DNA from 2 places in the Mesorhizobium sp. L2C066B000 genome. Region 2 is predicted to be linked to the other one. Evidence: predicted binding sites of a transcription regulator. Region 2 holds the regulator's gene; the other holds the start of a gene.

Region 1 (3,410 bases), on a different contig from region 2:
CAAATAGTCACGAAATAATACGTGGTGGGACTCGGGTATGTTAAGCGCCGACGCGGCGATAGACACCGCAGCCAGCGGCTGCGGCCATCGGCTTGGCCAACCCGTGTCGCGGGTCGCGAATGCGGGTCGGACTTTGATCGCCGCGCGCGAACAGTCAGCGAGAGGCCGGAACCACGCCGGACACCGAGCGCGCCGTTTCGGGCGAAAACACCACGAAAGCAAAAGCCAGAACGGCAGCGGCGACGATGAGCGAGCCGCCGGCGACGATCGGTTCAAGCGCCGGGTTTCCCTGCAGCATCACATACAGCGCCGGCAGCATGATCACCAGGCCGAGTGTGTAGAGCCCGTAGTGGATCATGGCGATGCGACGCGCCGCCTTTTGCGGATTGAGCGCGTAGTAGCCGCCGAAGATGGCGCTCGTCACCCAACCGAGCAGATTGATATGCGCGTGCGCCGGAAAAGCGGCGTGGTCACCCGAGATCGCCATCTGCAGGCCGGCCGCAATCCCCAACATCAGGAACAAGATGGCAGTTTTGAAAAAGAGTTCTGAAACCCTCGGCATGTCATTTCTCCCCCTATGCGGTCTGCGACCGCTTGCGACCTGGAGAATACACCCACGCGCAGAACTTTTCCACGCCCCGGTTATGGGGCCATGCCTGCACAGCTTTTTGCACGCTGTTCGACTTTTCTGGCTGCCATAACCCGGCGCCGCCCCGCTACGGCGTCAGCAAGATGTCGGCGCCCGCTCGCTCGTCGAACACCACCGCGCAGCCGCGCCCCAGCGCCACTGCCGACAGCGCGTTGGCCACCGTCTCGTCCGGCGATACGAAATCACCGGTCAGCACTCGCAACTCCTCCACCGCCCTGGCCATTGACACGCAGTGCCCGGCAACGCGATCGCTCGTGCAGGCGTCAATGACGCTGACGAGGTCGATCATCTCGAACTGGCCCATACCGGCCTCCACAAAAACAGCGTCCCGTCGCGGATATGAACGCCGAGGCGAGAGACAATGTTCCGCAGGTCCGATGCCCAGGCGGAGCACTCGACAGCCCGACCTGGAACGGGCCGGCCGGCGACAACCGCTTCGCTTGACAATAGGCCCTGTTTGTTCTCTATTTGTTCGGCAAAAACGCCTCTCACAACAGACGCGGCTAATGCTGCAACGCCGCAAAGGGAACGGTCGGGATGGAGCCCACCATCCTGCATGCGGATCTCGACGCCTTCTACGCCTCGGTCGAGCAGCTGCTCGACCCGGCGCTCAGGGGCAAGCCGATCGCCGTCGGCGGCGGCGTCGTGCTTGCCGCCTCCTACGAAGCCAGGGTTTTCGGCGTGCGCGGCGGCATGCCCGGACGACGCGCGCGCGAGCTTTGCCCCGGACTGATTTTCGTCGGCGGCCATTTCGCCGACTATCAGCGGCTGGGCGACGCCGCCATCAAGGTGCTCGACGATTTCACGCCGCTGGTCGAGCGGATTTCCATCGATGAAGCCTTTGCCGACGTCGCCGGCTGCACGCATCTGTTCGGGCCGCCGGCCGAGATCGCCGCCACGGTGCGTCGGCGCGTCCGGGCAGAGCTCGGCCTGCCGATCTCGATCGGCGTGGCGCGCACCAAGCATCTGGCCAAGATCGCCTCGCAGGTGGCCAAGCCCGACGGGCTGGTGGTGGTCGATCCGGACACCGAACTTGCCTTCCTGCATGATCTGCCGGTCGGGCTGATGTGGGGCGTCGGCCCGGCGACCAGAGCGCGGCTGGCCGAGATCGGCATCGAGACCATCGGCCAGTTGGCAAAGACGCATGGTGGGGCGCTGCGAAGATTGCTCGGGCCCGCCGCCGGCGAAAAGCTGTCGTCGCTGGCATGGAACCGCGACCCGCGAAAGCTCGAAACCCACAGGCGGTCGCATTCCGCCGGCGCGCAGTCGGCGCTTGGCAGACGGCCGGCCGAGGCGCGTATCTTCGGACCCGTCCTGCTGCATCTGGCAGACCGGGTCGCCAGCCGGCTCAGGGCGAAATCACGGCCCGGGCGCACGGTGACGGTGCGCGTGCGTTTCGCCGATCTGCACGCTGTCACACGCTCGCTGACGCTCGAGCAGCCGATTTCGGCAACCGCGATGCTGGCCGAAATCGCCGGGGAGCTGGTGCGCGGCGTGCTGGCCGCCAACCCTCGGGAGAAGACCATCTCGCTGCTGGCGATCTCGGTGTCGCAGCTGGAAGAAAGTGCCGAGCTGCAGCTGGAGCTGCCGCTCGGGCTTGCCGATGAAAAGCAGCGGCCCGGCAGCAGGCAAGGCCTGGCGCGCTTTGGCGCCGACCGCGCCATCGACAAGATCCGCCAGCGCTTTGGCAGAGAGGCTGTCGGCTATGGCGCCGTGGCGCTGGAAGCCCGGCGCTCGGTTCCCGATGCCTTCCGCGAACTGGCGGAGAAGGAACTGTGAGTGCGGCGCGACGGCAAGGCCAATGTTTAGGCTGGGCCAGTCCGCGCTGCATTGCCGCTCTGTTTGAGCAGGCCGACCAACCAGGCCATACCCGCCGCAGTTTCGGACATTTTTCGCACCGCAACCCGGCCACGCCATGCACGCCCAAGAACAACGCTTTGTCGATGAAGGTGGACTTGCAGTTAGTGCATCGGGACCAAGAAAACCCGGGGCGGGACGACGGCGCCGCGAAGGTTGACAGTGCCGATCCGTCTGGCATTATCGCGTAAGCTCGGAGGATTCACTATGAAGAAAACCTATTCGAAGCCTGTTCTGGTCAAAAAAGGCAAGCTTTCGCAGGTTACGGCGCTCGCCAATGGAGCGGGTTCCGGCCCGATCGAGTGAAGTCGTTGAGTCGGCTGTCGCCTGATCTGGCGGCCTCGCCTGACACTGGAGATGCGGCATGAAGAAGACCTATTCGAAGCCGGTGCTGGTCAAGAAGGGCAAGCTCTCGCAGGTTACAGCCGACAATGGTAACGGCTCCGGGCCGGTCGCCGTCTAGCAGCCGATTATCCGACGCCTCGTGCCGTCTGGCCGGGAACAGGGCTTTGGGTGCCCGACGTGGAGAGTGGAAAATGAGGAAGACCTATTCCAAGCCAGTGCTGGTAAAAAAGGGCAAGCTCTCGCAGATCACCGCGAACGGCGCTTCTGCTCCTATTCCGGGCTAAACTCGTTCCCCGGTAGATCGAGATCCTCCTGGCAGAGTCGGGCGGCTTGATCGTTTCCGGAGCATGATCTCCCGCAGGCGGCGGGACCGTTCAGCGCACAACCACCAGATCGTCGAGCACTAGCTGCCAATAGTGGCTCGTGGAGAGGCGTACGCGCGTCACCGCCGCCAGCATCGGCGCATAGTGGACGGGCGCCAGTGCCGACAGGACGATCGTGTCGCTGGCGATCAGCCGGTCGCCAAGCCAGCTCTCGACCAGTGCGGTTTCGCCTTCGG
Region 2 (3,410 bases):
GCAGTTCGCTGAAGACGACCGCTGACGCGGCGCCCAGGGAATTGCCGTCGAGATAAATCACGCCTTGCGGCAAGACAAAGCGTTCGCGCATGGAGCGCAGCGGATCGGCGGCATCCATTGCTTCGATTGCAGCGAGATCGGGTGTCATCATGATCCGGCGCCCCTCCATGGACAAACGCGCGCGGCGGAGCCTGCCCGCCCAAACATGCCGTCGACTTTGAGTGGTCGCCCTTGAACTGTCAACATTATATATAATTCACCCATTGAAAGGCTTTGATATATAATGCTCAGCCGAGCGTTTTGTCTGATGGATCACGATGCTGGATGACGAGCAGACCTCGAAGACGGAAGTGGCCTATCGCCTGCTCAGGCGCGATATTCTTGCGACCCGGCTGGCGCCTGCCGCGCCGTTGAAGCTGAGCACGCTGCGCAACACCTACGGCATCGGCTGGACGCCGTTGCGCGAGGCGCTGTCGCGGCTGGAGGCGGAACGGCTTGTGACCGCCATCAGCAACCGCGGGTTTGCGGTCGCTCCCGTCTCTCGGGCGGAGCTCGAGGATTTGGCGCGTGCGCGGCTCGTGGTCGAACTGCCCCTGCTGGTGGAATCGGTCGAGAAGGGCGACCGCGAGTGGGAAGACGCGGTCGTTGCCGCCCACTATCGTCTCTCACGGTGCGGGTCTGTTCTCGACGATCCATCGGATGATGCGGTCGACGCGTGGTACGAAAAACACGATGCCTTCCATGCGGCGCTGCTCAGTGCCGCGACATCCAGCTGGCTGCTGCGCTTCAATGCAACGATTTCCGACCAATTGCATCGCCATCACCGCTTTCTGGGTCTGGCCCCCACGCTGCGCGCCGCCGCCGGCCGCACGGATGGGCACCGGAAGGCCGTGGCGGCCCTGCGCGACGCCGTGGCGATCGAACACCATACCGCCCTGATGGAAGCGGCCCTCGATCGCGACGTCGAACGTGCGAAAACTCTGATGACCGCTCACATCGGCTCCACGCTGCAGGTCTATGCCCAGAGCGAACCCGGCGCGGATGCTGCGCAGCCCCGTCCGAAAGGGAAGCGGCGATCGTAACCGACGACGCAGGGCACTTTGTCTTCGTTTCACCCCGTTGCTGGCAACTGGGCGCAGGCGGCGCTCGCAGCGCCGAACGTTACGCTGAACATAACGTCAACACATTCATTAAACTTTAAAAGGTTGCGGAACACAACTGGAACAGATAGTGTTTGTTCTGGGTTTGTTTTTTCCGATTCTGGTTTCAGAACCCTTGGGGGCCGCGATGCTGACGCGCAAACAACATGAGCTTCTGATGTTCATCCATGAACGCCTGAAGGAGAGCGGAATCCCGCCGTCCTTCGACGAGATGAAGGAAGCGCTCGACCTCGCCTCCAAGTCCGGCATCCACCGACTGATCACAGCGCTTGAGGAGCGCGGTTTCATTCGCCGGCTGCCGAACCGGGCGCGCGCGCTGGAAGTGCTGCGGCTACCCGACTCGATCGCACCAGGCCTCAACGCGGCGAGGAAGTTTTCGCCGAGCGTCATTCAGGGCAGTCTTGGTCAAGCCGGCCAAGGGCAAGGCGGCCAGGGACAAGGCGGGATGGGCCAAGGCGGTCTCGGCCGCCAGATCAAGCCGGGCTCGCCGTCGCGTTCGATGTCTGCCGGCAATGACGATGCCGTTTCCTCGATTTCAATCCCGGTGATGGGACGCATCGCCGCCGGCGTGCCGATCGACGCCATCCAGCATCAGACCCATTCGATCTCGGTGCCGCCCGACATGATCATGGGCGGCGAACACTACGCGCTCGAGGTCAAGGGCGATTCGATGATCGAGGCCGGCATTTTCGATGGCGACACGGTCATCATCCGCAATGCCGACACAGCCAGCCCCGGCGAGATCGTGGTGGCGCTGGTCGACGATGAGGAAGCGACCCTGAAACGCTTCCGCCGCAAGGGCGCCTCGATCGCCCTGGAAGCCGCCAACCCGGCCTACGAGACCCGCATTTTTGGACCGGACAGGGTGAAGGTGCAGGGCAAGCTTGTCGGATTGATCCGGCGCTACTGAGCCGGCTTGGGTTTGTACTTTTCACGCTGGTTGTAAGGCGGCAGGCCGCGCGCTTCGCGGGAGAAGCGGCGCTGCTCGTGCCAGGGGCGATACGGCTTGTCGACGGCGAAGCGGATGGTTGGCGCTGCAGCTGCCGATTGCGGATCGAAGAAGACGGCGGCGCTGCCGTCGCGGGCCAGCTGTTTCTTCGTCACGACCAGCACCAGCGGGTCGCGGCACGGATTGTAGGCCGTGGCGTCATCGATGACGATCAGGCTAGCGAAGGCACAGGCCGGCCGCGCCGTCTTGCGGTCTTTGGCAAGGGCTACAATGGCTCCGGAAGGGTGTCGGGCGATACAGAGATCGCCCATGCAATAGAAGGGCGACCCGGGCGGCAGATCGAGCGGATCGAGATCGAACCGCGTATCTGTTGCCTCGAAAATCTCGGGCGGGATAATGGTTTCGGCCCGCAGCGCCCGTTTCCAATTGTCCGTGGTGAATTCGTTGGAGCCTTCGCGGTTGAGGGCGAGTTCGCCGCCACCGATCGGCATGGCCACCAGATGCGCATCCTCGGATATGAGCACGTCGGGCGTAAGCACCTGCGGCACCGTCAACAGGCCGGCCAGCGCGAAAGGCACGGCCGCCAGCCTGAGCCAGGTGGTGGCCATGGTGGCGATGACGAGGGCGACCGCCACCAACAGCACCGAGCGGATGGAGATCAGCCCGACGGCGTCGACCGGCGAGCGCTCGGAAATCCAGGCCGATATAGCGATCATCGCCATCAGACCCTTGCCCATCACATAGAGGAACGGCCCGTCGGCGCCGAACGGCATCGCCAGTGCGCTGAGCACGGCAAAGGGCATGACGATCAACGAAACAATCGGCATCACGGCCAGATTGGCGATCAGGCTGAGCGGCGACACACGCTGAAAATGCCAAATGGCGAACAGCAAGGTTGCACTGCCGGCGATGATCGAGGTCATGGCGAGGCCGCCCATGGCCAGCGCGAATTTTCGCGACAGGAAGCCGACGAAGGAGCGCTTTGCCGGCGGCGTTCTCACCTTGTCGGCGCGGTAATCGGCCCAGCCGGCATAGGCGCCGACAAGGGCGGCGGTGGCGGCAAACGACATCTGGAAGCTGGGACCGACCACCTCGTGCGGCGACACCAGGATGACGGCAATGGCGGAGATCGCCAGATTGCGCATGGTGAGTGCGGCGCGATCAAACAGCACGGCGACAAGCATGACCGCCAGCATGATGAAGCTGCGCTCGGCGGCAACCACGACGCCTGAAATAACGAGATAGGCGGCGATCGAGACAAGCGCTGCCGCGGCCGCATATTTCTTCACCGGCCGGCGCGA

The links. The regulator LexA, encoded in region 2, represses DNA repair genes until DNA is damaged. The targets are predictions, from matches to a motif close to TGTTCNNNNTGTGTTCNG.
Region 1: dinB (DNA polymerase IV) is a predicted target of LexA. The motif match lies at 1,108-1,125, and genes of this name have one in related genera.

The regions. Positions count from the first base shown of each region.
Region 1 covers NZ_AYWZ01000008.1:152,569-155,978, forward strand. Annotated here, with positions in the region: gene X733_RS148035 (hypothetical protein) at 155-562, opposite strand; gene X733_RS148030 (hypothetical protein) at 717-953, opposite strand; gene dinB (DNA polymerase IV) at 1,187-2,428, shown strand; gene X733_RS1000000168260 (hypothetical protein) at 2,714-2,812, shown strand; gene X733_RS1000000168265 (hypothetical protein) at 2,871-2,969, shown strand; gene X733_RS1000000169650 (hypothetical protein) at 3,043-3,135, shown strand; gene X733_RS148020 (hypothetical protein) at 3,226-3,410, opposite strand, start outside.
Region 2 covers NZ_AYWZ01000019.1:80,757-84,166, reverse strand. Annotated here, with positions in the region: gene kynU (kynureninase) at 1-148, opposite strand, end outside; gene X733_RS139470 (GntR family transcriptional regulator) at 318-1,082, shown strand; gene lexA (transcriptional repressor LexA) at 1,288-2,070, shown strand; gene X733_RS139480 (ComEC/Rec2 family competence protein) at 2,064-3,410, opposite strand, start outside.